Regions from separate parts of the Idiomarina loihiensis L2TR genome, predicted to be linked through region 2. Evidence: predicted binding sites of a transcription regulator. Region 2 holds the regulator's gene; each other region holds the start of a gene.
What was found. Region 2 encodes sigma-54, which starts transcription at its own class of promoters, with help from an activator protein. Its sites were predicted from a motif close to GTTGGCACGNNNNTNGNNT; they were not measured.
Positions count from the first base shown of each region.

Region 1: a site for sigma-54 is predicted at 2,404-2,422, ahead of IL_RS11110 (P-II family nitrogen regulator). Genes of this name have one in related genera too.
Region 3: a site for sigma-54 is predicted at 7,002-7,020, ahead of IL_RS06145 (flagellar hook-length control protein FliK). Genes of this name have one in related genera too.

Region 1 is NC_006512.1:2,303,410-2,313,892, forward strand. It holds gene IL_RS11095 (GNAT family N-acetyltransferase) at 1-202, shown strand, start outside; gene glpQ (glycerophosphodiester phosphodiesterase) at 177-1,196, opposite strand; gene IL_RS11105 (cysteine synthase A) at 1,189-2,241, opposite strand; gene IL_RS11110 (P-II family nitrogen regulator) at 2,463-2,801, shown strand; gene IL_RS11115 (ammonium transporter) at 2,812-3,993, shown strand; gene cfa (cyclopropane fatty acyl phospholipid synthase) at 4,069-5,184, shown strand; gene IL_RS11125 (AI-2E family transporter) at 5,181-6,227, opposite strand; gene IL_RS11130 (EAL domain-containing protein) at 6,339-8,027, shown strand; gene IL_RS11135 (EAL domain-containing protein) at 8,027-10,291, shown strand; gene IL_RS11140 (gamma-glutamylcyclotransferase) at 10,284-10,483, opposite strand, start outside.
Region 2 is NC_006512.1:411,305-421,787, forward strand. It holds gene pmbA (metalloprotease PmbA) at 1-306, shown strand, start outside; gene mgtE (magnesium transporter) at 319-1,680, opposite strand; gene IL_RS02000 (HPr family phosphocarrier protein) at 1,683-1,958, opposite strand; gene rapZ (RNase adapter RapZ) at 1,951-2,802, opposite strand; gene ptsN (PTS IIA-like nitrogen regulatory protein PtsN) at 2,793-3,263, opposite strand; gene hpf (ribosome hibernation promoting factor) at 3,267-3,554, opposite strand; gene IL_RS02020 (RNA polymerase factor sigma-54) at 3,582-5,042, opposite strand; gene lptB (LPS export ABC transporter ATP-binding protein) at 5,064-5,789, opposite strand; gene lptA (lipopolysaccharide transport periplasmic protein LptA) at 5,791-6,333, opposite strand; gene lptC (LPS export ABC transporter periplasmic protein LptC) at 6,302-6,865, opposite strand; gene kdsC (3-deoxy-manno-octulosonate-8-phosphatase KdsC) at 6,862-7,416, opposite strand; gene IL_RS02045 (KpsF/GutQ family sugar-phosphate isomerase) at 7,416-8,393, opposite strand; gene IL_RS02050 (TetR/AcrR family transcriptional regulator) at 8,550-9,125, shown strand; gene IL_RS02055 (ATP-binding cassette domain-containing protein) at 9,210-10,010, shown strand; gene mlaE (lipid asymmetry maintenance ABC transporter permease subunit MlaE) at 10,007-10,483, shown strand, end outside.
Region 3 is NC_006512.1:1,280,672-1,291,154, reverse strand. It holds gene IL_RS06180 (sigma-54-dependent transcriptional regulator) at 1-1,143, shown strand, start outside; gene fliE (flagellar hook-basal body complex protein FliE) at 1,291-1,623, shown strand; gene fliF (flagellar basal-body MS-ring/collar protein FliF) at 1,671-3,362, shown strand; gene fliG (flagellar motor switch protein FliG) at 3,355-4,401, shown strand; gene fliH (flagellar assembly protein FliH) at 4,416-5,165, shown strand; gene fliI (flagellar protein export ATPase FliI) at 5,169-6,518, shown strand; gene fliJ (flagellar export protein FliJ) at 6,522-6,965, shown strand; gene IL_RS06145 (flagellar hook-length control protein FliK) at 7,090-8,856, shown strand; gene fliL (flagellar basal body-associated protein FliL) at 8,925-9,467, shown strand; gene fliM (flagellar motor switch protein FliM) at 9,484-10,483, shown strand, end outside.

The DNA.
Region 1 (10,483 bases), 950 kb from region 2:
TCTGCTTATGAATGAAGTGCTGAATTCGGCGAAAACCGCCGGCGCTAATGCCATGTCGCTGGAAGTGAAAAGCGACAACAAGGCCGCTATTCACTGGTATCAAAGCTGTGGTTTCGAAACCATCGATATTCTGCCGGAATACTACGATGACGGCAGCGACGGCTTCAAAATGCGCTTTACTTTTTGTCCGGAAAGTCAGTAAACACGCCCTCTACGCCAGCTTGTTTTAACCACTGGCGCAATTGCGCATGAGACTCCACGCCTTCGGGTAAGTCATCGGCCCGCAAGGTATAAACATGAACATCCAGACCTTTCTCTTCCGCTGACTTTAAAACACTGTCCCATTCAGGCTCACCGTTTTCATTCACTCCGGTCAATACGTGGTTTACCCACAAGCCGACACCTTCAGCGTAGCTTTTTACTGACTCCAGCCCGGCACCCGTGCGCATGGCGCTGTAATCAATATCGGTCTCTCCCCACTCATTGTCACCCACCAGCTGAATTAACGGAAAGTCCCAGTTAAATTCACGCTTTAAGCGACGTAACACTTCCGGGTCAAAAGACTGCAGATAAACCGGTGTTGGCCGTTTGTCGTGGTATCCGTTGTGAGCCAGGACAGACATCACTGCCGCCGTCGCGTCGTACCCTTGCTGCTGATACCAGCGCGGAGATTTGATCTCGATATAAATGCCTGTCGACATATCCCGAACGCGATTCAGCTCCTGAATCAGTTTGATTTCCTCATCCAGCGTTTGTATAGGAAAGTGAACATCGGGGTGAGAAAATCGCTTAGGGTAAACCAGCTCATAATCTTTATGCCGGGCGACCATAGTTAACTGTTTAAGCTCTTCCAGCGAAAAATCGACCACATAGTATTTACCATCGGGACGATGCTTTTCCGGAAACACTTCGGAGACATTGGTGACATGGTCCAGAATTTCATCATGCAGAACGACCGGAACGCTGTCACGGCTCAGTTGCACGTCTTGCTCTATGAAGTCCGCTCCCAGCCCATGAGCCATAACGGTGCTGGCCTGAGTGTGCTCGGGTAAATAACCGGAAGCACCGCGGTGCGCAATGTCCAGAAACTGCGGAACTTGAAGGTCATGGAACGGCGCATCCGGCGTCTCGTCCTGCGCCTGAACTGCGGTTGCTGATACCAATAAAAACAAACACCCAAAAATACGTTTAGTCATTGTTCCAGTTAACCTCTAGTACCTTATCGCCAAGCTCGCGATAACGCGTCATTAATACGTCAATGGGTTCCGGGTCAGGGTTTAACCCGCGTCCGCGCAAATATTCCGGGTTGTACAGCTTACTCACCGAACGTTCACCCAAGTCACAGGAAAAGGTCACAATGCGGTGTCCCGGACCTTTTCGTAAAGCTGCGGCCAACGCACCAGCCACGTTTAGCGCCGAGCTACTCCCCAGAACAATACCATCTTCGTCTCGGATATAACGTGACAAAGTCACTAAATCTTGATCGGGCAAATTAACCGCGTGATCAATACGTGCCTGGCGGAAATTATCCACTAGCCGCATAATACCAATGCCCTCCGTCATAGAGCCGCCATTCGACACATATTCGCCGCTGCGTAAAAACTCATAGATACCGGAACCATCCGGGTCAACCACCCAAACATCCAGTTCCGGGTTCTGCTCTTTTAAGAAGCGAGAGTTACCACCAATGGTGCCACCGGTTCCAGCCACAGACACCAGAGCGTCAATTCTCCCTTCGGTTTGTTCCCATATTTCCGGGCCAGTATGAAGGTAATGCGCACGAGCATTACTGGTGTTTTCAAATTGGTTAGCCCACCAGCAATCATCGCGTTCTTCCGCTAAACGGCGCGCCGTATGGTAGAAGTGATTTTCGTTCTTAAAAGGAACCGGATCAACCGCCATCAGTTCACCGCCATGCAAGCGGATCATGCGCTCTTTCTCCGGTGTCTGGTCATTGGGCATGACCGCTAACATACGCAAGCCGTAAGACTTTGCCACAACAGCCAGGCCAATACCGGTATTACCGGCGGTACCTTCAACCACCGTCATACCCGGCTTTAACTCGCCGCGTTCCATAGCGTCATCAATCAGTTGCTTAGCCGCGCGATCCTTAATGGAGCCGCCCGGATTCTGGAACTCGCATTTAATAAAGATATCGCATCCGGTTAAATCAGACAGCGACGGTATACGAAGTAAATCCGTCTGCCCGATAAGATCGCTCTGCCGCGCGCCAACTCTCATGCCACTGCACCCTTAATCATTCGCTACTGTAGGTAAATAGTATCTCCCCTGTACCCTTTTGGTTCAATAGCACTTTTGGTGCAATGCACAGAAGGGGCGCACGTTTTTTGTGCAGAAAAATTACGTAAATATTATTTATTCATAAATATCAGCTAGTTAAATTCTGGCACGCTTCGTGAAGTTAAAGGGTTGCTTAACAATATTTTAATAAGGAAAGCACCATGAAAATGCTCGTTGCGTTAATCAAACCCTTCAAGCTGGAGGATGTGAAGCAAGCGCTGTTTGAAATTGGCTGCAAAGGCCTGACAGTAACCGAAGTCCGGGGAGTAGGACGTCAAAAGGGGCATACCGAACTGTACCGGGGCGCCGAATATCAAGTCGACTTCCTGCCCAAAATGAAAATTGAACTGGCGGTTCCCGACGAAACCGTCGAACGAGCTCTGGAAGTAGTCATTGCCGCGGCTCATACCGGCAATATCGGCGACGGAAAAATATTCGTTATGCCGCTGGAGCAATGCGTTCGCATACGCACTGGCGAAACCGACCAAGACGCCCTTTAAGGAGCCCATCATGGAAGCACAAAACTTACAACAACTCACTTTCGCGGTAGACACCTTATACTTACTCATATCCGGGGCGCTGGTTATGTGGATGGCGGCTGGTTTTTCCATGCTGGAGGCGGGTCTGGTCAGAAGCAAAAACACCACCGAAATTCTGACCAAAAACATCGTGCTCTACGCCATCGCCTGTATTGTTTACCTGGTTATCGGCTACAAAGTCATGTACCCCGATCCTTCAACCTCAGCTTACGCGGCTGACGCTAATTTCTTTTTTCAGATGGTGTTCGTTGCTACTGCTATGTCGATAGTCTCAGGTGCCGTTGCCGAGCGTATGAAGCTAATGAGCTTTCTGCTGTTCTGTGTCGTGCTTAGTGCGGTCATTTATCCGGTACAGGGCTTATGGACCTGGGGCGGTGGAATGCTGACAGAATGGGGCTTTGTCGATTTTGCCGGCTCCAGCATTGTACATTTAACCGGTGCATCAGCGGCACTTGCTGCGGTTCTTTTACTTGGCCCGCGCTCCGGTAAATACCTGAGTGATGGCAGTATCAACGCTTTACCCGGCTCTAATATGCCACTGGCCGCGCTGGGTACCTTCATTCTCTGGTTTGGCTGGTTTGGTTTTAACGGCGGTTCACAGTTAGCGCTAAGCACCGTTGACGATGCCAATGCCATAGCCCGCGCCATGGTAAACACTAATACCTCGGCCGCAGCTGGCACTATCGCCACGCTGCTATTTACTAAGCTGTTGTGGAAAAAAGCCGATTTAACCATGATTTTAAACGGTGCCTTAGCCGGTCTGGTTGCCATTACCGCACAACCTGTTACCCCAGAACCCTGGCTTGCCGGCGTTATCGGCTTTATTGCGGGGCTTATTGTCGTGCTCTCCATTATTGGGCTGGATAAGCTCCACATTGACGATCCGGTCGGTGCTATTTCGGTACACGGTGTGGTCGGTATTTTCGGTACCCTTGTGGTGCCGCTCAGCGATGACGGTGCCAGCTTTGTTATTCAGTTAGCCGGTGTCGGTACCATTTTCTGCTGGGTGTTTTTCAGTAGTCTTATTGTCTGGGCTATACTGAAGCTAATATTGGGCATTCGTGTAACTAAAGAGCAGGAATATATCGGCTTAGATCAAGTCGATTGCGGCGTTGAAGCTTACCCTGAGTTTACGTCGAAAAAAGACGGGTAAAAGGCTCTTTATTGCCAGTTTCGCCCATTCTTGATAACGTTTTTAACCATCATTTTCCGGAATGGGCGAACAAATATGTCGACATCACGAGAGTATGTTGAAGAGCTTTTAGCAAAAGCAGATATCCGCATTAACGGTGACAGAGCCTGGGATATGCAGGTTCACGATGAAACCGTATTTGATCAGGCACTGTCGCGCGGTAATCTTGGTTTGGGTGAATCCTATATGGCTCGTTTGTGGGACGCCGAATCGCTTGACCAGTTTTTCTTCCAGCTACTGCGCTCCGGCATTCAGGATGAAGTTAACCCCGCCCGCCTTATTTTCCATTCCTTAAAAAGCCGAGTCTTCAACTTACAAAGTAAATCCAAAGCCTGGGAGGTTGGTCAGCATCATTACGACATGGGCAATGACCTTTATCAGTCAATGCTCGATGAGCGTATGGTTTACACCTGTGGTTACTGGGAAAAAGCCAAAGACGTTGACGAAGCACAACGGCATAAACTTGAACTGTGCTGTAAAAAGCTGGGATTGAAGCCAGGCATGCGCGTTCTTGATATTGGTTGTGGCTGGGGCAGCTTCATGCAGTATGCCGCTGAAAACTACGGTGTCGAATGTGTTGGTGTCACTATATCCAAAGAGCAGGTAGCCCTTGGCAAAGAACGCTGCAAAGGCCTTCCGGTAGAATTCCGGCTACAGGACTACCGCGAGCTGGACGAACAGTTTGACCGCGTTATCAGCTTAGGAATGTTTGAGCATGTCGGTCAGAAGAACTACGACGACTATATGGATGTCGCTCTGCGCTGCACCAAAGAAGACGGCCTGTTCCTGCTGCACACTATTGGTAAAAACGTCAGTGATACCGCAGCCGACCCGTGGATCAGCAAGTACATTTTCCCGAATGGCGAAATTCCGTCTATTTCACAAATAGGAACGGCACTGGAAGAAAAGTTTGTCTGCGAAGACCTGCACAACTTTGGTGCCGATTACGATAAAACCTTAATGGCCTGGTTTCAAAACTTCGATAGCGCCTGGCCATCCATTAAAGAGCAGTTTGATGACGAGTTTTACCGTATGTGGAAATACTATTTGCTGTCCTGTGCTGGTGCATTCCGTGCGCGCGACATCCAGTTGTGGCAATGGGTGTTATCCCCCAACGGCAGTGTTGGGGGATACTCGCGCCCACAACTTTAAGAAACGCTATTAAACTCGTTCATAAAGATATCCCAGAACACCAAAAACAGGGCCGCAACCAGCGGCCCTAAAACAAACCCGGTAATACCAAACAGCGATAAACCGCCTAAGGTAGAAAACAGCACCAGATAATCCGGTAATTTCGTATCACGCCCTACCAAAACCGGACGCAGTACGTTGTCGGCCAAACCAATGACTATTGCCCCGTAAGCCACTAGAATGGTACCGGCTATCCAGTTACCTGTCGCATACAAATAAATAGATACCGGTAGCCATACCAGACTCGCGCCAACCGCCGGGATTAACGACAAAAAGGCCATGACGACACCCCACAGCAGGGCTCCGGGAATACCCAGTAACGCGAAAATTATGCCACCCAATGTGCCCTGAACTATTGCCACAACAATGTTTCCTTTCACTGTTGCCCGAGTTACCTCTGCAAATTTAGTAAACAGCTTACGTTCTCGTTCATCGCCCAAAGGCAGCGCTTTTACTAAAAGGTCAATCAGCAAGTGACCGTCTCGCAAAAGGAAAAAGGTCAAATAAATCATTAGCGAGAGGCTAATGATAAAAGAGAATGTATTTTGACCGATGCTTAACGCTTCTTCTGCCAAAAACTTACTACCACTAACGGCTCCTGATGATATTTTCTCCCGTACATCGCTGGCTTTAATATCAAACTGAGCAAGCAAGTCACTAATAACCGGAAACGCCTTTTGAATATCATCAAAGAGCTTACCGGGGTTAATTTTGCCTTCGTCCAGCCGCTGATAAAAACTAACCCCCTCCTGCACAAAGGAATATGAAATACCCAGCGCCGGAATCACCACAATAACCAATGCAATCAGCAAAGTTACAAGAGCCGCTCTGTTTGGCTTGTCTCCAAACGTCTTTTTCAGTTTTTGTTGTAGCGGGTAAAAAATAACAGTCACCACACAAGCCCAAAAAATAGCTCCCCAAAACGGTATAAGTACCCAGGCGAAGGCGATACTAACTAAAATCAATGTCAGTAAAAATGACCGCCGTTCTAAAGATTCCCGCATAGCTGGTTCCTTGATGTTAATGATTCTCGGCTTAAATACTTGACAGAAGTTAAGATTGATAACAACCTCAAGATAGCTAACTGCCTAATTTATCACAACTGATAAGAATAAATGCCTAAATTGGAAGACCCAAACAGCTTTACCAGCTGGCTCAAAGAAAGTGTCGTCAACTTCACCGAGATGAACGCCGAAAAACAGGTGTTCATGGGCTTCGTGTTGGCGATACTGATTGCGGCTATTATCAGGGTCATTGAGATAACGGGCGGGCTTCCGAGCCTTTACGAGCACCTACTTTACTTTCCATTAATTTTTACCGGTTTACTGCTGGGGTCACGCATTGGTGCCCTGGCTGGTTTCATGTGTGGCCTATTACTCAGCCCCTTTTCTTTTTCCGAGTCGCTGATAAGCGGCAACGAAATTGTCGGCGGCTGGATGCTTCGCATGGTTGCTTATACTCTTGTGGCCACTATGGCGGGAATGGTTGCCAAAGTCATAAAAGAATTAAGTGGTGCCGAACAAACGGCCAAATTCAAATACCAGGGAACCGACCTTCCCAATATCAACGCCCTGCTAAGACAGTTAGAAAGCATTGGCCATGGAAAAGGCAGTTCACCCGATGACCTGGTCGATATTTTCAACTTCCGCTTACAGAATATGGACAAAATTCAGCAGCAAGTAGGAACTGAAAAAGCCAACGAACTTGTTAAGCAAATGGCTGTTCAACTGAAAAAACTCCTTGGAGACCAGGTGCAAGTTGGTCAGACATCAAGAAACGAATTGGTTGGGGTTCGCTCTGAAGCTGAAGAAAACTCAAAAGAACTTCAACAAAAAATAGAAAGCTTTTTGGAGCAACCCATAGTCATTGACGGTGTTTCTTATCAAATGGACAGCACCGCTGGTGTGCTTAGGGTGAAAAAAGAACAACTTAAAGAAGACCACCAGAAAGTTTTCGACGAAGCTCAGTCACACGCCTTCAATGCCTTTCAAAAGAAACAACAGTTTTCGTTTCTGGAACAAAATGAGGCCATTGATCAAATTGAAGAGGTCACTTTTTCGCGTCAGTTTAGCGAGGCAATGAAGAATAATGATATTCAGCTTTACTATCAGCCACGCCTGAACACCAATTCAGGCTACTTTTCGGTACTGGAAGTTTCAGCCAAGTGGGTGCACCCCAAGCGGGGGAGTATGAGTTTAGAAGAATTTAAGCCAATGATAGAAGAGGCTTCTTTAACTCAGCAATTTACGTCATGGATTATTCAACGCACATTTAAAGACCTGCGGGTATGGCAAAAACAAAAAGTGACTGTACGCGTCGCTATTAACGTGACCATTAATGACATTGTCGACCCGCTTGTACTTAATGTGTTAGCGCACGAGCTGCAGGAAACCAAATTTCCAGCACAAAATATTAATATCGAGGTCAGTGAACGAGCCTTAATGTCACTGTCAGACAAATCGAAACGCTATCTGGAACGTCTACGCAGCATTGGCTGTAATGTTATTGCCTCGCATTTTGGGGAAGGCCGCTCCACTATACAGTCACTTTTTGTGCTGCCTGTAGATGCGGTAAAACTGTCTGAGGAATTAGTGCAAAAAGCCACGTCTCACAGCGATCAAAAACGAGAGTTAGCCTCTATGATCAAAATGGCCAGAGCCCGAGGTTTAACAACCATAGCCACGGGCATCAATGATCGCGCCAAGCTGCTACTGTTAAAGCAAATAGGGTGTGAGGAATTACAAGGCTCTATTCTCAGTAAGTCATTGAAGAAATCAGAGATACCCTGGGCACGGATACGATAATGAGAGATGAAAGAGAGTTAACACTGCACAGAGCGTCGCACAAACGCTTTTTCAAACGGCCGGAAGTTGTTTTGGCGCTCAGCTATATTATTGCTGCTATTGTCTGGGAAATAAGCACTAACGCCCTAATTCCTAAGCTACCGGTAGAAGCCGACATAAAAACCACCTTAATTCAATGGGAACCCTGGGCATTTGTCGCATTATCCGTCGTTTTTCTGTTTTTCTTTATTCGCCGCATTTGGTTCTTACGGTTTAAAAAGTCTCGTGAGTTACTGCATAGCTATCTCGGCAACAGCCCAACCGTACACTATGAGCTTAGGGCTCTCGATTCCGGCTTCTGCGTCGACTGGGTAAGCACAAACTGCGAACGCATTCTGGGATACTCAACAGAAGAGGTAATGGCACCGGGCTGGTGGCTGAACAACATTCATCCTAACGACGTAAAAACAGTAAAGAAAACAGCTTTACGCGGCTTTGAAGAAGAACAATTTGTTTGTGAATACCGCTTTCGTCACCAACAGGGGCATTACGTTTGGGTTAGAGACGAGGTACGTCGCAGCAGTCAGAAACCGCTGCGCTTTCAGGGATCCTGGACGAATATTTCTGCCGACTACTATGATACCACCAGCATTAATTCCGGGAAAAGCTCAGAGCATGACGTGTTGTCAGGCATTGCGCTTTTGGACGGGCGCCGTCGGGTAATAGCGATTGATACACCATTTACCGACATTTCTGGCTTGAACGAATCAGCCTGTCTGAATTCAAGACTCGAGGAACTCCTATCAGCAACGGAAATTGATGATATTGACGGAGGCTTCCCCTGTAACCAGAGTATTTTGATAGTGGGTCGCGATATAGATAAACAGCGTTACTCTGCCATTTTAACCGTTCGTGAAGCCCCGGCTAGTTTCCCCGGGGAAGCGGCCTACATTGCGACATTAAGCGATGTCACCCGAATGAAATTGCAGCAGCGGCAATTGCAAAAGCTGGCCTTTTTTAACGACTTAACCGGTTTACCTAACAGCAACTCGCTGGCACTGGATTTAACCCGGTTATTAGATGAATTGCCCAGCGACAGGTTGGCTGCCGTCATTGTAATGAACGTTAATCATTTCCATCAGGTGAATGACCAGTATGGCCATCATATTGGCGATAAGATTTTACAACGCCTGGCGCTTAGACTGAAAAAAGCCGTTCCCTTCGGTACCAAACTTTATAACCTCGGTGGTGATGAATTTGCCGTCGTTTTGAATCATATTGTTGAATACATCGATATTCAGAACATTATTTTGGAAATTCAGGCCGCGTACGAACCGCCATTCATATTGTCGGACAGCCAGCGGCAGGTGCAACTGGCAGCCAGCATTGGCGCCAGCGTTTACCCACTCGACGGCTACGATGCCGAAAAGCTTCTGGCTCAGGCCAATTTGGCAATGAACTCTGCTAAAGACGAGCACAATGAGAGCAGCACTTACTTTAAACAAGAGCTGGAAACCCGCTCTTACGATGAAATTCAATTAGAAGAAGACGTCCGCAGTGTGTTGCAAACCGGGCAAATGCAGTTGGTGTATCAACCCGTGCTTAACATGCAGCATCAGGTGGTCGGCGTTGAGGCTCTGCTGCGCTGGGAGCACCCCGACCTTGGCTCATTAAAACCCGACCAGTTCCTGCCACAATTTGATGCCAATGGCATGCTGGACACCCTGGGAGTATGGGTGGTTGAACAGGTTATCGAGCAAATTGATCTCTGGCAGGAGCAAGACACCGTTCCGGGAAAAATCGGTATTAATTTGGCAACCGAGCAAATTTCACAGAAGCTTTATCAGACAGTCAGCCAGTTTGTTAAAAAGACCCCAAAGCTAGCGGCAAAACTGGAATTTGATTTAAGTGAAAGCAGCTTACAAGAACCGCTGCCGCACACTCTGGAAATTATTGAACAGTTGCATCAGCTTGGTATAACTCTGGTTATTGACCGGTTCGGTAAAGGTGTTGCCAGTATGCTGCATTTGAAAACCATGCCGGTGAGTAAAATTAAAATAGAAAGAGAGTTTATTCGCGATCTTGATACTAACGAACGCTCGCGCAATTTGGTGCGTGCGGTTATTCGCATGACCTCAGAGCTGGGGTTGGAAGTACAAGCGGTAGGCGTAGAAAACCAAGCACAGTTAGATACACTCGCCGAATTTGGTTGCCACTACTGGCAGGGTAAGCTTTACATGTTACCGCAAACCGCCGACACCGTATTTACTCAGGACACTAACTAGCCCGGTCTGCCATTAAGGCCTCATAAACCTGAGTAATATGAGGATCGTTGACGCCCAGTTGCTGTAGCGCCAACTGCAACTTGACCAGGTATTCGGCATTGGGCCCGCTGGGGCCGGACGAACGAGCGATATGGCTGGCAATTTCCGACGCCGTAGCCTCGCCAAGAAACGCTTCATTGTCTTCTGTCGCAA
Region 2 (10,483 bases):
AACTGGCGAGTGACACAGCAGGACAACTCGTTAGCGCAGTTATGCAAAAAAATGGGTACGGGCTTGCTGGTAACCGAATTGATGGGGCAGGGCGTAAATATGGTCAACGGTGATTACTCACGTGGAGCGGCCGGCTTCTGGGTTGAGAACGGTGAAATTCAGTATCCGGTAGAAGAAGTGACCATTGCCGGTAACTTAAAAGACATGCTGGCGAACATTGTTGCCATAGGGAATGACACCGACGAACGCCATGCGCTGCATACCGGCTCAGTGTTATTAGAGCAAATGAGTATTGCCGGCAATTAAAAAGCCAGGTCTCTAAGACAGTAACAAGGTTGCTGAGCCAAGGAAGGCAAAGATACCGACCACGTCAGTGACAGTGGTCAGAATGACCCCGCCAGCCAGCGCGGGGTCAATATTAAAGCGCTTAAGAACCAGCGGAATGGTCGCACCGGCTAAAGCGGCTGCGACTAGGTTCATCATCATGGCAAAGGCAATAATACCGCCAACCAGCCAGTCTTGCTTCCACAGTGCGACGACTGCCGCAATCAGTACCGACCAGATAATGCCGTTTAAGAAACCAATAGCCAGCTCTTTACCGATAAGCCATCGGGAGTTACTGGTGCCGATGTGACCCAGAGCCATACCTCGTATGACCAGAGTTAATGTCTGGCTACCGGCTATGCCGCCCATACTGGGTACAATGGTGTTTAAAATAGCCAGTACAGCCATTTGTGCCAGTATGTCTTCAAATAATGAGCTGACCATGGCAGCCAGTAAGGCAGTAACTAAGTTTACCGCCAACCATACGGTACGGCGGCGGGTACTTTTTAATACCGGAGCGAAGGTATCTTCGTCATCTTCCAGACCCGCCATACTCAACATGGAGTGTTGGGCTTCTTCGCGGATAATATCGACCACGTCATCGATGGTAATACGACCTACCAGCTGCTGCTCATTGTCGACGACCGGCGCAGATACCCAGTCATGACGCTCGAACAGTTTTGCGACTTCCGTTTCATCCATAGTCACGGGGATGGTGGTAATGTCGGCCGACATAATTTCGTCAATGCGACGGCTGGGATCAATAGTTAACAACTGGGTTAAAGTAATTTCGCCAATGAGTTTTTCATGGCGATCCACGACGTAGAGTTTATCGGTGGCTTCGGGCAGCTCACCTTTAAGGCGTAAATAACGCAACACAACATCAATAGTGACGTCCGAGCGCAAGGTGATGGTATCGGTGTTCATGATACCACCGGCGCTGTCTTCGGCATATGAGAGCGCGGTTTCCGCACGTTCCCGGTCGCTTTCGTCCATGGACTTCAGAACTTGCTGATAGACTGGCTCAGGTAAGCCCCGCAGAACGTAGGCAAGGTCATCGGTGTCCATGCCTTCGGTGGCCGCCGCAAGATTCTCCGGCGCCATTTGACGAATAATGTCTTTCTGAACCTCTTCGTTCAGTTCTTCAAGAATCTCGCCGTGTTCATCTACGTCAACCAGTTTCCAGACAATGGAACGGCTTTTGGGGGGTGAGGATTCCAACAGCAATGCCACGTCGCATGCCGGCATATTATGCAGCATACGGCGTGCAGCAACGAACATGCCATCGGACAGCGCGGAGTTAACCTCCTGAATGCGCTGCATGGCATATTCTTTGTCGGAAAGCTCTGCAATCATGCTTACTCGTCTTCCTCGAAGCGATCTTCAAACAAAGCACTAACGGCATCCAGTGCTGCTTGTGCGTCTTTTCCTTCGGCACAGACTTCAACAGTTTTACCCTGTTGACTGGCCAGTAGCATCAGGCACATAACGCTGGCAGCGTTAACGCATTGCTCACCCTGAGTGACAGTAATGTCTGACTCAAATTCCTGCGTTAATTGCGCTAACTTTGTTGCCGCACGTGCGTGCAAGCCTAGTTTATTGCGAATAATTAGCTTTCTGCAAACTTTATCCATGGGTTTTCAGTTCCCGGTGTCTTACCTGAACTTTTACAGCTTTCTGTTCAAAACGCTCGGCTAACTGCTGAGAAATATAAACCGAGCGGTGCTGACCACCGGTACAACCGGTAGCTATGGTCAGGTAGCTTCGATTGCTGCGCTGGAAGTGTGGCAACCAGGTATCAAGAAAGTTTTCTAGCTGATAAATAAATTTAGTCACCAAAGGTTCCTGACGAAAGAAAATCTGCACGTCGGTATCCAGACCGGTAAGCAGCTTAAGCTCGGGTTGCCAGTGCGGATTAGGTAAAATGCGCGCATCAAAGACAAAGTCAGCGTCTTTGGGTAAACCATATTTAAAGCCAAAAGACTGAAACACAATAATCAGCTTTTTATCCGCTCGTCCCAGCACCCGCTCAGTGACCTGTTCGCTTAATTGGTGCAGCGATAAATCACTGCTGTCCAGGCGCCAGGTTGCGCGTTCCATAATGGGTTCAAGCATTTTATGTTCGGCCTGAAGCGCTTCTAGCAGAGGCAGTTCTTTTTGCGATAACGGATGCAGGCGACGAGTCTCGCCAAAACGCTTTAGTAAGGTGTTGTCGTCAGAGTCAATAAACAGAATTTCCGGTTCAACGCCTTTTGGCAAAAAGCTCAGAGAGTCCAGCAGCTCTTCGGAGTGCTCCGGTAGGTTGCGAACATCAATGCTAATGGCTATTTTTTGATACTGCTCTATGACTGCATGCACCAGAGTTGGCAGCAGGCTTATTGGTAAATTATCAACACAATAAAAGCCTAAGTCCTCCAGTACGCGCAAGGCAATTGTCTTACCTGAGCCGGAGCGACCACTAACAATGATCAGTTGCATGGCGACTGTTCACCTTCGCCCACAAATAATTGATATAACGCCTTATCAGAATCTGCGTGGCGCAGTGCGCGAGTACAGTCTTTGTCGTTCATTCTTCTGGCCACTGTGGCCAATGTTTGTAGATGGTTCTCGTGCTCTGACTCCGGCACCAGAAGCGCGAAGATAATATCGACAGGTTGGTTGTCAATAGAATCGAATTCGATAGGTTCGTCTAAGGTCAGTAATACCGCTACCGGATGATTCGCATTAGGTAAGCGGCCATGAGGAATTGCGATACCTAAGCCAATTCCCGTACTGCCTAAACGCTCACGGTTTAACAGGCTCTCAAAAATGTCATGACGGGTAATGCCAGACAGCTTAGGGGCTACGATTTGACTAATGGTTTCAAGTAGTCGCTTTTTACTTGCGCCCTCGACTGCACACTTGGTGCAGTCGGGGCTTAACAATTCACTCAGTTGCATGGATTAATGTTGTTTCATTTTCTCTTTGTGTTTAATCACCTGACGGTCCAGTTTATTAATTAAACCGTCGATGGCCGCGTACATATCTTCGTGTTTTGCGTCGGCGAAAAGCTCACCGCCATTCACGTGCAGCGTAGCTTCCGCTTTTTGAATCGTTTTTTCAACATTTAGGATGACGTGAACATTAGTTATATGGTCAAAATGTCTTTCCAGCTTGGCAAATTTTGTGTCCACGTAGTCACGCAGAGCTTCGGTAATATCGATGTGATGACCGGTCAAATTAATTTGCATAACGTCTTCCTTCTGCAGTTAACAAAGTTACAAAAGACTTTTGCGTTGGCTCGATGATGGAATGTTTAACGATTCCCGATACTTCGCAATTGTCCTTCTTGCTACTTGGATACCTTGTTCGGCTATCAGTTCAGCAATCTTACTGTCACTTAACGGTTTACTGCGATTTTCAGCAGCGACCATCTTCTTAATTAAAGCACGTATTGCCGTGCTTGAACACTCGCCACCGCCCTCTGTACTGACATGACTTGAGAAAAAATATTTCAACTCAAATACGCCACTTGGGCAGTGTAAGTATTTTTGTGTCGTTACGCGTGAAATTGTGCTTTCATGCATATCCACGGCTTCAGCAACATCGTTCAGAACCATTGGCTTCATAGCTTCTTCACCATGCTCAAAAAAGCCCTGCTGGCGCTGTACTATGCAATTGGCCACTTTCAGCAGCGTATCGTTTCTGCTCTCCAGGCTTTTTATGAACCAGCGCGCTTCTTGCGTATGGTTTTTTATGTACTGGCTGTCGGCTACTGACTTTGTTGCTTTACTCAAGGCCGCGTATTCTTCGTTCACTTTTAGTTTAGGTACGCTGTCCGGGTTTAATTCGACCATCCAACGACCATTTTTTTTAGTAACGGCCACATCGGGAATAACATATTCAACGGGTTGCTGCGCAACTTGCTCGCCCGGGTGCGGGTGCAACTGTTGAATTAACCGCATAGTCTGACGTAAATCGTCTTCCGATAGCTTCAGTTTACGCTGAATGGTGCGAAAATCGCGACTGCCAAGTAAGTCCATATGTTCAGTCACTAAGCATAGAGCAACCTGCTTGTATTCAGTGTCGTCGCTTAGTTGACGTAATTGAATGGCAAGGCATTCACTGACGCTGCGTGCGCCGACACCAATTGGGTCGAAATGCTGAATACGCTTAAGCACCATGCAGACTTCTTCTACTTCCACTTCGGGTAGGCGCACAGCTTCGATAATTTCATTAACATCAACCATTAGATAGCCATTGTCGTCTATGGCTTCAATAATGGCTTCAGCTATGGCGGTGTCTTCTTCCGAAAAATGAGAAAGTTGCATTTGCCAAAGCAGGTGATCCTGCAAAGACTCGCTGGTAGAGCCCTGATAGACTTCAAAGTCGCCGTCGAAGGATTTACCCGAAGAAGCCGCACCGTTGGCCGGGGTATGACTGGAGTAGGTGTCGTCCCAACTGCTGTCGACCGGCAGCTCGTCAGGCATTTCCTGAGTTTTTATAACGTCGGATGTTTCCCGCTGACTGTCGTCTCTTTCTTCAATATTGCGAGTTTCGGGTTGATCCGCGTCGTTACTCGTTTCGCCTTCAACCTCCAGCAGCGGGTTGCTGTCTAATGCATCCTGAATTTCTGACTGAAGATCGAGCGAGGAAAGCTGCAGCAGGCGGATGGCCTGTTGGAGTTGTGGCGTCATGGTCAGGTGCTGACCAATTTTTAGCTGCAGACTTTGCTTCATAATGACTGTCCCGGTATCACGTTATAGGGTGAACTGCTCACCGAGGTAAACGTCTCTAACCTGTTGATTCGATAATATACTTTCTGCATCCCCACTGGCAATAAGCTCACCATGACTGACAATGTAAGCGTGTTCACAAACAGACAATGTCTCGCGCACATTGTGGTCGGTAATAAGTACACCAATACCACGTTGCTTTAAATGTTCAACAATCTTTTTAATATCAATAACCGAAATAGGGTCAACTCCGGCAAAAGGCTCGTCCAGCAAAATAAACGTAGGCTCCGCTGCCAAGGCGCGGGCAATTTCAACCCGACGGCGCTCACCGCCTGAAAGACTCATGCCCTGGCTATTCGCTATGTGGCCTATATGAAACTCTTCGAGCAAAGCATCAAGCTGTTCTTCACGCTCATTGGTTGAAAGTTCTTTACGAGTTTCCAGAATAGCCATCAGATTATCGCGCACGGTCAATTTGCGAAAAATGGAAGCCTCTTGCGGCAAATACCCAATACCCCGGCGTGCCCGTTCATGCATTGGCAGTAATGTAAGGTCATTGTCATCCAGCAGAATTTGACCTTTATCGCTATTAACCAAACCGACTATCATATAGAAGGTTGTGGTTTTACCTGCCCCGTTGGGGCCCAGTAAACCAATAACCTGCCCCTGACTTACTTCCAGGCTAACGTCTTTAACGACTTGTCGGCTTTTGTAGCTTTTGGCTAAATGTTTGACTCGTAAAGTTGCCATATTAAGGGTTCTCGTTATTTTTTTCGTCGGTATCGGTTTTTGGTTTAGGCGTAAAAATAGTGATAACACGGCTGTCTTCTTCACCTGAACTGCTTGCCGTTACCGTTTGTTTATTCAAATCATAAGTAATCAAACTGCCGCTTGAGCTACTGCTACCTTGAGAGATGCGAGCGTCGCCACTAAGCTCCAGTCGCTGTTCCGACTGAAAATAGGTGATTTTTTTTGCTTCAGCGTTAATTTCATTGCCGTCGTCCAGCGTCTGGCTGTAAGTAGCAGGAGTGCCTTCTGCAATAAAAATATCTGCTTGCTCGGCGCTTTCGCTGGCGGATGCTTCTAGTCGATCGGCGCGGATTAATAAGGTGCCCTGACGAATAATAACGTTGTCCGTTAAAACCAGGCGGTTATTTTTAATATCAAGCTCTTCCTTACTCGACTCAACTTCCATGGGTTTACTAAAGTCAGACTTGCCCTGAGCCATAACCGCTGAGGGTATTAAGGCAACCAGGATGAGTTTACTCAGCAGGCTGGAAAATCGTTTTAACATGTCTTTTTAGCTCCATTCGTTCAGCTTTCAGATCCGCAGTCATACCGTTACCCCGAATTAATAGCCGTGGTCCGTGAATGCTTACAGGATGTTCTGTGCTCATTGACTCATTTTTTAAATCAACAATCAGGTACTCGGTTAACACTTGCTCGATGTGAGTATCCGGCTCTAAAGCAAGTATTTCAACATCATGCTCTAAAATCAGGGTTTGATCGTCGTAGAAAGTGCCTTGCGCGGCACTGACTTCCCAAAGCTCTTCGCCTTGTTCAGAAAAGACCGTGTAAACCGGACGCTTAAGTTCGGTCAGGCCAATTTGGTTATAGTGAGACATTTTCTCAGATTTTATCTTGTGAGCCAGTAAACCGTCACTTTCGAAAATACGCGTCTCCAGCCCAAAAGCGGTAAAATCGGGCTGCATAGTGCGTGTTGTCGCCGCGTTGTTACCATCAGCATCATCACTAAAAGGGCGCCAGACAAGCAATAGCCCGGCACCGAATAATAAAATTAGAATGACAGTAACGCGTCGGCTCACACACTGGCTCCTGTAGCCAGGTGCAGTTGCCCTTGACTGAGCATGATTAAATCACAGACTTCGCGCACGGCACCATGTCCACCATGGCAGCGTGAAATATAATCGGCCTGTTGTTGTACCGATGCGTGAGCGTCCTGGACTGCAATCCCCAGACCCGCCGCTTTAATTAAAGCTAAATCGGGGGTGTCGTCTCCAACATAAGCAACTTGCTCCGCGCTAAGGCCTAACTTCGTTAGTAGCTCATCGAAAGCGGCTGTTTTATCGTTCTGTCCCTGATAAATAAAGCCGACATCTAAATGTTCCATACGGTGTTCAACAATGCGTGACGTTCGTCCGGTAATGACTGCCGTTTCAACACCTGATTTTTTCAGTGCTTTCATGCCAAAGCCATCCCGGGTGTGAAACGCTTTCAGTTCCTCACCATCATTGCCTAAGTATATGCGACCGTCGGAAAACACCCCGTCGACATCCAGAACCAGTAGCTTTATTTCGGAAAAACGTTTAAACAGGCTTTTTTCAATGTCGCCGTACCAGGTATTAATACATTCCATCAGAGCACTCCCGCCTGAAGTAAGTCATGCATGTTCATTGCGCCACAAGGCTGTCCATCGTCGTTGGTAATTATCAGCCCATTTATTTTTCGGTCCTGCATGAGTTTTAATGCCTCAGCGGCCAGCATGTCCTCGTTCGCAGTAATACAGGAGCGGGTCATAACTTCAGCTATCGGAGTTTTATGGACATCGATTCGGTTATCCAGAATGCGACGTAAGTCACCGTCTGTAAAAATGCCGGCGAGACGTTGGTTTTCATCAACTATCGCGGTCATACCCAAGCCTTTACGCGACATTTCCAGTAACGCATCACTAATAATAGCGTCGGCTGGAATAACCGGAACACGCTCGCCAGTGTGCATCACGTCATGCAGCCGCAATAGCAGGCGTTTACCCAGCGAGCCGCCGGGGTGTGATAGTGCAAAGTCGTCGGCGGTGAAGCCGCGGGCATTGAGCAGAGCAACCGCCATCGCATCGCCCATGACAAGAGTTGCTGTTGTAGAAGCCGTGGGGGCTAACCCGAGCGGACAGGCCTCTTGTTCAACTGCGATACAAACATGAGTATCAGCCAGTCGGGCAAGAGTGGAGCCTGGTTTGCCAGTCATTGAAATTAAGGGCACGCCCAGACGTTTAATGACCGGAATAATATTCAGCACTTCGGCCGTTTCGCCACTGTTAGATATCGCAATGACCACATCCTGAGCCGCAACCATGCCTAAATCTCCGTGGCTGGCTTCGCCCGGATGTACAAAAAACGCTGGTGTGCCGGTTGAGGCAAGTGTGGCAGCTATTTTCCCGCCAATATGACCGGATTTACCCATGCCGGTGACAATAACGCGGCCTTTGCAATTAAACAGAGTTTGGCAGGCGGCATCGAAATTATCATCCAAATATTGATACAGGCCTTCAATCGCCTTCTTTTCGATATCCAGTACTTGTTCGCCCAGTAGCCGAAAGTTCTGGGTGACTTGTTTCATGGTCATGCCTCTGGCGTTGTACTTTTGCCCTGTATAATACGTCATTCGGTACAACTCTGCCTACCGTACACAGGTAAATCTTGTATTTTATTACAAAAATAATTACTATACCAACCAGACGGTTGATAAAGTAAGTGTAGGTAAAGTGAATACACCATGGTAGAGAAAAAAGGCGCAGGGCGACCCAGCAACAGAGACGTCATTCTGGATGCCGCAGATCAATTGGTCGCTGCCGAGGGTGCAGGGCACCTTACATTTGACGCCTTGAGCCAGACAACGGGCATCAGCAAAGGTGGTTTGCTTTATCATTTCAAGAGCAAAGATTGTTTGCTGCAGGCTATGTTAAAACGCCGTGTCGAACGTTATGAAAAACTTCGTGAGCAATATCATCACCAGTTTGCCGATGACCCAAAAGGCGAATTAAAAAGTATTTTACTAGCAGCGCTTGATACGGACGCTGAATGTTCTCGGCTAGGCAGTGGAATGCTGGCTGCCGCTGCGACTAACCCGGAGTTGTTGGGCCCTTTAAAAGAGCATATAGCACTGACTTTACAGCGGTTGGAACGTATTGCCGGAAGCAAAGTTGGGAAAACTCTGTTTTACGCGGTTCATGGTGCTCGCTTGTTTGAGCAACTCAACTTGTGTGACGCCTGCGTGCATGAACGTGAAGATTTTGCACAATATTTACTGAAGCTTGTCGATGAATTGACAGAAATAGAATCAATTCGCTGATAAAATTTGCAACACTTTTTCGGTATCAGACTATACCGACAGTCGTTAGAATAAAGGCTGATAAACTCGTAACAGGAAACTGTCGTGACAAACTTGGTAGAACTTAAAGATCTGACTTTTGCGCATGGAAGCCATCGGGTCTATGACGGCCTGTCGTTAGATGTTCCGAAAGGCAAAATGGTTGCTGTCATGGGGCCTAGTGGCATTGGTAAAACGACGCTGTTGCGCCTTATCGGTGGACAGCTTAAGCCTGACAGCGGCAGTATCAAAGTAGCCGGAGAGGAAGTCCCGCAGTTAAAACGCGACGCTTTGTATCAATTACGCAAGCGCATGAGCATGCTGTTTCAAAGTGGTGCGTTGTTCACCGACATGTCGGTATACGAGAACGTCGCCTTTCCACTGCGCGAGCACACCGACTTACCCGAAGAAATTATTCGCAGCGTGGTTTTAATGAAGCTTGAGGCCGTGGGTCTGCGTGGTGCGCGTCACCTTATGCCGTCAGAACTGTCTGGTGGTATGGCTCGTAGAGCTGCTCTGGCAAGGGCTATAGCTCTGGATCCTGAATTAATTTTATACGATGAGCCGTTTGCGGGTCAGGATCCTATTTCTATGGCGGTCATTGTAAAGCTTATTAAATCTTTGAATGAGTCACTAGGTTTGACCTCTATTGTTGTATCGCACGACGTAAAAGAAGTGTTATCGATTGCGGATTATGCTTATGTCATCGCCGACAAAAAAGTGGTCGGCAAGGGAACTCCGGATGAACTGCGCAATAATGAGACCGCAATTATTAAGCAGTTTTTGAACGGCGCTCCAGATGGACCCGTAGCATTTCATTATTCAGATGACGATTTTACAACGGACTTATTAAGGGGCAAGGAATGATCCAGTTTATACGGTCTGTCGGTCGCCAGGTATTGGATAGCCTGGCAGGCATTGGATACGCCCTGGCTATGTTAATGGGTGCCATTATTGGCAAGCCGCAACCAGCTAAGTCATGGCCGCTCTTTATTAAACAAATGTATGTCGTCGGCGTATTGTCGATGCTCATCGTTATCGTCAGTGGCTTATTCATCGGTATGGTGCTTGGCTTACAGGGCTACACTATTTTAGTTGACTATGGTGCTGAGCAAAGTCTGGGGCCTATGGTTGCGCTGTCGTTGCTGCGTGAGTTGGGGCCTGTCGTTACCGGTCTGTTATTTGCGGGGCGAGCGGGCTCCGCACTCACTGCTGAAATCGGTCTTATGAAAGCCACTGAGCAACTCTCCAGTCTGGAGATGATGGCGGTTGACCCTTTACGCCGTGTGATTGCTCCCAGGTTCTGGGCTGGTGTGGTTAGTATGCCACTGCTGGCGTTG
Region 3 (10,483 bases), 870 kb from region 2:
TACGATATTCCGGTTATTATGATGACGGCCTTTGCCAAGGTGGATGACGCAGTTGTTGCTATGCGCGAAGGCGCCGTCGATTATCTGACTAAGCCGTTCTCAATTGAAAAGCTACAAACACTGGTTCAGCGTTATCTGCCTGATGGCGCAATTAACGATATTGAACCGGTAGCAGAAGAAGATTCCAGCCAGGCAGTACTGGCTATGGCACGAAAAGTCGCGGCCAGTGAAGCGAGCGTTATGGTCACCGGACCAAGTGGCACCGGTAAAGAAGTGCTGGCGCGTTATATTCACCAGCATTCTGACCGTTCAGACGGGCCTTTTATTGCAATTAACTGCGCAGCTATACCGGAAAACATGCTGGAATCGATGTTGTTTGGTTATGAGAAAGGCGCCTTTACCGGCGCCAATCAGTCATCGCCAGGGAAGTTTGAGCTGGCGCAGGGCGGTACTCTGTTGCTGGATGAAGTTACTGAAATGGCCATGCACTTACAGGCTAAGCTGTTAAGGGTGATTCAGGAGCGTCAGGTCGAACGTTTGGGGTCACGTAAAACCATACAGTTGGATGTCCGATTAATAGCAACTTCTAACCGAGATTTACAGCAAGCGGTGCGCGAAGGGTTATTACGTGAAGATTTAATGTACCGGCTAAACGTGTTTCCACTGCACTGGAAGTCTTTACGTGAACGGCCTGCGGACATTGTTCCTCTGGCAGAGAACTTATTGCAGCGACATAAACAGCGCTCTGGTATTAAAACGCCTGTGAATTTTTCCGCTGCAGCAGAGCAGCAGTTAATGCGTTATTCCTGGCCGGGTAATGTCCGCGAGCTGGAAAATGTGGTGCAAAGAGCTCTGGTTCTGCATCGCGATGGAGAGATTCAGCCGCAGGATCTTATGCTGGAACTGAACGACATTGCGGAAACCGTTAGCGTGTTTCCAGAGCAAGTGGATACGCCCGAAGAGAAGTCAGAAAACCTCGATGAGTCACTTTTCCATCAGGAATACCAAATTATCAAAGAGGCGCTGCAACGGCATCAGGGAAAACGTCAACCGGTCGCCGATGAACTTGGGATTAGTCCACGCACGTTGCGCTACAAGCTTGCGAAAATTCGGGAACAGGGGTTGACTCTGACCGGCTCATAATACGGTCTTGAAATACCTCTTTCATTACCATTAGCCCTGTTTCTCAGGGCTTTTCTTTGTACCTTAAAGCCGCGATTAAAAGTTGGCATTTTGTTTGCATAACTAACCTTAAATAAAGTCAGTGATGAATTTTTGACGGGGTTAATTATGAAAGTGGAAGCAAACGCACTTTACCAACAGTTACAGTCTATGGCTACGCAGGCTTCCCAGCGTGATCAGCCTACGAATGTGAACGCCCTGCAAGGCAATACCGCTCAGGCTGATTTTTCCAATATGCTGAAAAATGCATTGGATAACGTCAACGAACTGCAGCAAACCTCAGGTGATTTAAAAACTCGCATGGAACTCGGTGACCCGAATGTCACGCTGGAGCAAACCATGATAGCCAGTCAGAAGTCGAGCATAGCGTTTGAGGCAACAGTTCAGGTGCGCAACAAAGTGGTTGAAGCGTACAAAGAAATAATGTCAATGCCGGTATAACCGCTGCATTACTGGAGATATAAGTCGTGGCTGAATCAACAGATTTAATGGTACAAGATACTGACTTACCGGATAGCAACAATTCTGGTAATGAAGACAGTGGTGAGAAAACCGGCATCATGACGATGCTGGGCAACTTTGACATGCTGCGTCAGGTCATTGTCGTGCTAGCGTTAGCTATCTGCGTTGCTATCGCTGTTTTTATTATGCTGTGGGCGCAGGAGTCAACTTATCGTCCATTAGGTCAGTTAGAAACGGAGGAGTTGATCAGCACCCTCGACTACATGGATGCAAATGGCATTGAATACCAGGTGGAAGGCAATACGGTTTCAGTACCTGAAGAAAACTACGATGCTATTAAGTTGCAACTGACCCGCGCTGGTGTTGATTACGGTAATTCGACCAATAACGGCTCTGAAATTTTAATGAGCGAACCGGGTTTCGGCGTTAGTCAGCGACTAGAACGTGAGCGCCTCATTCATTCCCGTGAAGTTCAGTTAGCGCGCGCTATTGAAGAAATCAAAAAAGTGTCTGCTGCCCGAGTATTGCTTGCCGTACCTAAAGAAAATGTTTTCGCCCGTCGCGAAAAAGAACCCAAAGCGTCGGTTATGCTGAATGTTCGTGGTGGTACCTCGCTCAGTGAAGAAGAAGTCGCGTCAATTGTGGATATGGTCGCGTCATCCGTTACCGGTCTGAACACCGAGAGCGTAACCGTAACTGACCAGGCTGGCCGCCTGCTCAACTCTGGTTCACAAAGTGCGTTGGCAGCGAAAAGTTCGCGCGAATACCAAATTGAACAAAAACGTGAAGAAGCCTACTTAGAAAAAATAGACAGTATTTTGATTCCTGTGCTGGGCTATGACAACTATACCGCACAAGTTGACGTGACTATGGACTTTACTCAGCGTGAAGAAACTCAGCGGCAGTTTAATCCTGATATGCCAGCCATTCGCAGTGAAATGACAGTTGAAAACCGCTCGATGGGTAGTGCAATTGGCGGTATTCCTGGCGCGTTAACAAATCAACCCCCACTGGATTCAGACATTCCTGAAGAAGCTGGAGATGGCACTGCCGGTGGCGGTGCTACGGGCAGTACTCACCGTGAAGCAACCCGTAATTATGAGCTTGATAATTCAGTCACTTATACCCGGAACCAAACCGGTACCATTAAGCGTTTGAGTGTTTCTGTTGCGGTTAACCATGAAGCAATAACAAATGAAGCGGGCGAAGGCGAAACGCAAGCGCGTAGCGCTGAAGAAATCGCAAATATTCGCCGTTTGCTGCAAGGTGGTTTAGGTTTTGATATTAATCGTGGTGACAGTATTGAAGTGGTGTCAGTACCGTTCGCGCAGTTGCCTGACTTAGGTGCCGGTGAGACGCCAGTGTGGGAAGAACCATGGTTCTGGCGGGCTTTCCGTCTGGTGATGGGCGCACTGGTTATTATGGTATTGATTCTGGCGGTGGTTCGTCCAATGCTGAAGAAACTGATGAATCCGGAATCGGGTGTGGAAGATGATGCCGATGCGTTTTCCGATGAGGAATCGATGGGCGATGAAACCATTGATCTGTTATCCTCACAGTTTGATGAGAGTGCAGTTGGGTTTGGGGCTGATGGTAGCCTGCAACTACCGGACTTGCATAAAGATGAAGACTTGTTAAAAGCGGTTCGCGCGTTGGTTGCCAACGAGCCTGAGCTGTCCTCACAAGTGGTTAAAGCGTGGTTGAACGAAGATGCCTGATCAAGATACTAGAACCAAACGCGGTAAGGTTGAGTTTGATGTCGACACTTTAGAAGGTGTTGAGAAAGCGGCTATTTTACTGCTTAGCTTATCGGAAGAAGATGCGGCTCAGATTCTGAAACATCTGGAACCTAAACAGGTGCAGAAAGTGGGTATGGCAATGGCGAGCCTGGAAGATTTTAACCAGGACAAAGTAAACGCTGTGCACCATTTATTCCTGGAAGACATTCAGAAGTTCACCAATATTGGCTTCAAGAGTGAGGAGTTTGTGCGCAAGGCACTGACCTCCGCACTAGGTGAGGACAAAGCCGGTAACCTGATTGAACAGATTGTCATGGGCGGCGGTTCGAAAGGTCTTGATTCACTGAAGTGGATGGACTCTAAACAGGTAGCCACTATTATCCGTAACGAACACCCGCAGATTCAGACCATTGTCCTGTCTTACCTTGACCCCGAGCAAAGTGCAGAAATTATGGCGCAGTTCCCGGACAAAGTACGTCTGGACTTAATGATGCGAATAGCCAACTTAGAAGAAGTTCAGCCAGCAGCCTTGCAAGAACTGAACGAAATTATGGAAAAACAATTTGCAGGTCAGGCTGGTGCTCAGGCGGCGAAGATGGGCGGCCTGAAAGCGGCAGCCAATATCATGAACTATCTGGATACCAACATCGAAGGTCAGTTGATGGACTCTATCCGCGAGCAGGACGAAGAGATGAGTCAGAGTATTCAGGACCTGATGTTTGTGTTCGAAAACCTGGTGGAAGTCGACGACCGTGGTATTCAGGCCTTGCTGCGTGAAGTGGAAGGTGAAACTTTGCAAAAAGCGATGAAAGGTGCGGACGACGCGGTTCAGGAGAAAATATTCAAGAACATGTCGAAACGTGCCGGCGATATGCTGCGTGATGACCTTGAAGCTATGGGGCCGATTCGTATTAGCGATGTAGAGGCCGCACAGAAAGATATTCTGGCAGCGGCGCGCCGTTTAGCTGACGCAGGTGAAATTATGCTTGGCGGCGGTGGCGGTGACGAATTCCTATAAGGGTTTAACGCATAATGACGGATGATAAAGACGCAACCCAGCTTTGGGATTTACCTGACATGACCTCGGAAGAGCTTAAGCAGGGCTCTCAGGTAAATGCGTTAAACAAACCCCGGCGCTGGCAATATGAGCCGCCGGAAGCGGACAACGAACAGGAAGAAGAGCTTAAGCCTCTGACCGCAGAACAATTGGAAGAAATTCGCCAGGCCGCACGCGAAGAAGGCCATAAAGAAGGTTTTGACGAAGGCCGCAATGAAGGCCTTAAGAAAGGCTATGACGAAGGTTACGAAGCTGGTAAAAAAGACGGTTTTGAAGCCGGTGAACAGCAGGGTGTTGAAGCTGGTAAAGAAGCCATGCAGGAGCAACAGCAGCAGTTAAGAGTTTTGCTGCAGAGTTTGTCTCATCCGAATGAACGTATTACCGAAGCGGTTCAGGACGAGTTGATTGATATGGTCACTGAGCTGACGCGGGTCATCTGTCTGGATTTCGCTGCTAATTCAAAAGAACTCATCGTAAAAGCCGTGCGCGAAGCTATTGCGGTCTTACCGGTTACTGATCAGCGAGTCATTATTCATCTGAATGAAGAAGACTTAGCTATTTTGCAAAGTACATTCAGCGAAGACGAACTGAAAGAAAAAGGCTGGCTGCTTAATAAAGACGATTTACTGGAACGCGGCGGTTGCCGGGTTACTACAGAAAGCTCCACCATAGATTACACCCTGACCAGCCGTATGGAAGATGTGTTCTCCAAATTAAAAGGTTAACCCATGAGCGCTTCTGAGCAGTTAGTGAAACAACTACGCAAAAAACGTGAGCGTATCCAAAAGCCATCAGTGGCTGTGTCGGGCTATCTTACCCGCGTGGTTGGTTTAATGTTTGAGGCTGTTGGCTGTCGTGCTCCTGTGGGGTCAAGCGTAGCGGTTGAGGCTGACAGTGGTGATATTGAAGCCGAAGTGGTGGGGTTTGAAGGCAACATCAGTTACTTAATGCCCACCGAAGACGCTCATGGCGTTATTCCCGGAGCCAGAGTTCGTCCACTAAACCGCAAGAATCAATTGCCGCTGGGTATGGAGCTGCTGGGTCGTGTTATTGATGCTCGTGGCGAGCCCCTTGATGATAAAGGCCCCATTTTTTCTGACGGAAAAACCTACCGAAGCAAACCCATGAACCCACTGAACCGACGTCAGGTGAAGCAGCCGCTGGATGTTGGAGTAACGGCTATTAATGCCTGCTTAACCGTGGGGCAGGGGCAGCGAATGGGGCTGTTTGCCGGTAGTGGCGTGGGTAAAAGTGTGCTGTTGGGCATGATGACTCGCGGTACCACGGCGGATGTGATTGTAGTTGGCCTGATAGGCGAACGTGGCCGGGAAGTAAAAGAGTTTATAGAAGAAATCCTCGGTGAGGAAGGCCGTGAAAAAGCGGTTGTAATAGCAGCGCCGGCAGACCAGTCGCCGCTTATTCGTTTACGTGGTTGTGAAACGGCCTCTCAGGTTGCCGAATATTTTCGTGACCAGGGTCTGAATGTGTTGCTGTTAATGGATTCACTGACTCGTTACGCCATGGCGCAACGGGAAATTGCCCTTGCTGTGGGTGAACCACCGGCAACCAAAGGTTATCCGCCTTCTGTTTTTGCTAAGTTGCCAGCATTGGTCGAAAGAGCCGGTAATGGCGGCGACGGACAAGGTTCTGTGACCGCGTTTTATACGGTTCTGACCGAGGGCGACGATTTGCAGGATCCTATTGCGGACTCCGCGAGAGCAATACTGGACGGACATATTGTACTGAACCGGGAACTGGCCGACAGCGGTCATTATCCGGCAATTGATATTGAAGCTTCTATTAGCCGGGTTATGCCACAGGTTGTTTCGGAAGAGCATATGCAACAGGCGATTAAAGTTAGACAGTGGTACTCAAGTTACCGTCGCAATCGCGACTTGATTTCCATTGGCGCATACACCCGCGGAAGTGACCCGGCTATCGATCAGGCTATTGCAATGCAGCCGCGAGTAAGTATGTTTTTGCAACAGAAAATGCGGGAAGTTGTGAACTATGATGAAAGCTTGTTGCTGCTTAATCAGCTAGTCAATCCGAAGCAGAAACAGTCAGCGGGCATGTAATTTATGGCTGAGTTGGCACAATTGGAAATGTTACTGGAGTTGGAACAGAGGCGCGAAGATAAAGCCGCACAGGATTTCTCTCAGGTACAGCAACAGGTCCAGGAGCAACAGATGCGCCTGGACGGTATGTCAAAATATCGACTCGACTACTTAAATCAGTTGCAGCATCGCGGGCAAAGCGGGATTGCCTCAATTCAGGTAGGGCAGTATCACGCATTTGTCGGTAAATTAGATGAAGGTGTTGAACAGTTGCATCACGATATTATTAAGTTGCAGCAAGTGTTACAACAGCGCAAAGATCGTTGGCTGGCGCAGCGTCGCAAGCGCGAGTCGATAGATTTTTTAATAAAAGAAAAGCGCAAGCGTGAGCAAATAGCAGAAGCCAGAAAAGAACAAAATAATCTGGACGATTTTAGCAGCCAGCGTTTTATTCGCGCCAGAAAATAGTTGGAACGAAATTTGCTTAGATACTTACTAGATATTGTTTGCTCAGCTATTGAAAATAGCGCAAGCGCATTGCGAAGTATTATTAAGCAAGGCGTCAATAAGCACTTAATTCAGGAATAAAACTATGCAACAGCTGCTTAATTTAACCGAGTCTGCCGACAACTTTGCACGTATTGGTAAAGGTAACGATCTTTCATTAAAGAGCACCGATGGTGATAGCGGTGAGTTCTCGCGGCTGATGCTACAACAAAATAGTGGCGATAAAGAGCTGCAACAACTGGCCGCCAAAATTGAAGCTTACCAGAAAGCCGGTAATGACGGTGAAGGTGAGGTTGAAGGCAAAGACATTGAACGCAAAAATATTGGCGAGCCGGTGACCCGAAATTTATGGGAATTGTTGCAGCAAATGAAGCAGGAAAGTGCTGAAGTTAGCTCTGAAGGCGAAACCGTGGTTAGTGACGAGATTGATCTTGCTGCGGGCGATGGCGAACTAAAAATGACAGATGAGCAACTGGCGGAAATGCTGGAAGCTTTAATGGCTAAGCTGGATTCTGCCGATGAAGGCGAGGGCGATGCCGTTATGACCGATGCCGAGCGGCAGAAGTTTGCCGATGAGCTGCTGGCCGGCATGACCGATAGCGATAAACAGGCACTGCAGGCAAAGCTTCAACAGTTGATACAGAGTGCAGAACAGGGCGAAGGCACTGAAAGTGCCGTTGAAGATGCCGGTAAGTTCATAGTTAATTTGCTTGAACCCCTTTTACCCAAAGCCGATGCTGATAAGTTATTAGTAGGTAATGAAAAAGCGTTAACTCAGGCTTTGAATGAGGCGGCAGAGCGAGTACTGTCTCAATTGTCTGCATCTGCGGATAAAAACACAGGCAAGCCGCAAAGTGCTGAAGAATTAACAAATTTGCTTAAGCAACTGGAGCAGCAGGTTTCCGCACAACAAGCGAAAGGCGAAAGTAGTGAGTTGAGTTTAGCGGAGCAAAAGAAACTGCAGCAGTTTACTGCCGAGTTACGCAAAATTTTAGCCAGCCAAAATGGCGGTGGAGATAAATCTCAGGCTTTGACTCAGGAACAGTCGGCTAAAGCTGAGCAATTATTGGCTGAAGTAAGGCAATTATTAAAAGGCCGTACAGGACTGAGTGAAAAGTCGGTAGGGGGTAAGGCGTCAGAGTCGGTTATTACAGCAACAGATGTCAAAGCCGGTAAAGAAAAATCTGGTTCTGGCGATATTGGTGCTAAAAGCTATGACGGTAAGCAAACGACTAAAGCTGCTTCTGTGAATACAGCTGTTGAAGCAGAAACAAAGGTAGCTGATGCGGTTCAGCAGGGACAAGTCTTTCGGAATAACACCGACGCTTTAGTTGACGCCAGTGCGGCCCGGGCCATTCAGGGGCAAATGGTGTCAACCGCGCAGGGAACTGTAGCTGCGAATGAATCCAGTCAGGCTAATACTTTGCAGGCATTGCAACGTCCATTAGACTTGCAGCAAACGGAAGCGTCGCAAAAATTGCAGGAACGCATCAATATTATGATGAGCAGGAATATCCAGCGTGCGGATATTCGTCTGGATCCGCCGGAACTTGGTAGTGTTCACATTCGCGTTAACATGAGCGGTGAGCAGGCATCAGTGCAGTTTCAGGCCCAGACACAACAGGCTCGAGATGCGTTAGAGACGACCATGCCGCGATTACGCGAAATGCTGGAGCAGCAAGGCATAAATTTAGCTGATACCCAGGTTGGAGAGCAAAGCAAAGAAGGCGGGCGCACCGCTGGCGGGCAAGCCGGAGGATCTCATGATGCGGAAGACTGGGCTGTTGAGGGCGAAATAGCTTTAGAAGAAGGCCGGGTGCTTGCTGACGGACAAGTCGATTTCTATGTCTGAAACGGTATATCTAAAGCGGCTATCAAGCTATAGTAACTGTCGGTGGGCGGTAATACAGGAAATTGAGCATGGCAGAAGATAAAGACAACAACGATACGGAACAAACTGAAGAGCAGACCGGTGGTAAGAAGAAAAAACTGATTATCTTCGGTGGTATCGGTATTGTTTTAATTATTACCGTAGTCCTGGTGTTGTGGCTATTCGGTGGCTCGTCTGAGGGTGAATCAGCTGCTGCCGAAAATGGTATGAGCAGCGCAGCGGCACCGTCATCATCGCCACGCCCGGAAATTGGCAATGCACTTTATGTTGGTATGCCCCGGCCTTTCGTTTTCATTGTCCCGGGTGACTCACGTGAGCGAACAGTACAAATTAAAGCGCAGTTAATGGTGCGCGGCGAAGAGAGTGAAGAACTGGCGAAAAAGCATATTCCGTTAATTGAAGGCACGCTGCATGAGGTGTTTTCCTCAACCACGGCTGACAGGTTAAAAACAGCCGAGGGTAAAGGTCAGTTACGTGAACTGGCTTTGACTGAAGTTCGTTCTGCGCTCGAAGAAGTAACCGGGAAACCGGTTGTTGAACAGGTTTTATTTACCAGCTTGGTAATGCAATAAGTGAGCTATTATGGCTGTGAGTGACTTACTATCTCAAGACGAAATTGACGCGCTTTTACATGGTGTTGATGACGTTGAAGAAGAGGACACAGAGAAAGAATCTGCCTCTGCGGATGCGCTCGACTATGACTTTTCATCGCAAGATAGAATTGTTCGTGGACGTATGCCAACGCTGGAAATTGTTAATGAGCGTTTTGCCCGTCATATGCGGGTCAGCTTGTTTAACATGATGCGTCGCACCGCCGAAGTGTCTATTAACGGTGTCCAGATGATTAAATTTGGTGAGTACGTGCATACATTGTTCGTACCGACCAGTTTAAACATGGTGCGTTTCCGCCCGCTTAAAGGAACGGCACTAATCACTATGGAGGCACGTTTAGTCTTTATTCTGGTCGATAACTTTTTCGGTGGCGATGGTCGCTATCATGCAAAAATTGAAGGCCGTGAATTTACGCCGACCGAGCGCCGCATTATTCAAATGTTGCTGAAGCTGGTATTTGAAGATTACAAAGAAGCCTGGGCTCCTGTCATGGACGTGGGCTTTGAGTATTTAGACTCGGAAGTTAACCCGGCCATGGCGAACATTGTTAGCCCAACCGAAGTTATCGTTATTAGTTCGTTTCATATTGAGCTAGATGGTGGCGGCGGAGATTTCCACATTGCATTGCCTTACTCCATGCTGGAGCCCATTCGCGAGCTGTTGGATGCCGGTGTGCAGTCGGATAAAGAAGATACCGACATGCGCTGGAGTAAAGCGTTACGTGACGAGATTATGGATGTTCCGGTGGAAATGATTGCCAAACTGGCGCAAACCGAAATGTCGTTACGTGAGGTGATGGATTTGCGCGAAGGCGATGTTATTCCGCTTGAGTTGCCAGACGACTTAACCGTACTAATTGAAGATTTACCGACTTTCCATGCGAAAATGGGGCGTTCAAGAGACAATGTCGCTTTGAAAATTTCAGAGAAGATTAAGCGCCCTGAAACCGTTAAGTCGGATATTCATATGTTGACTC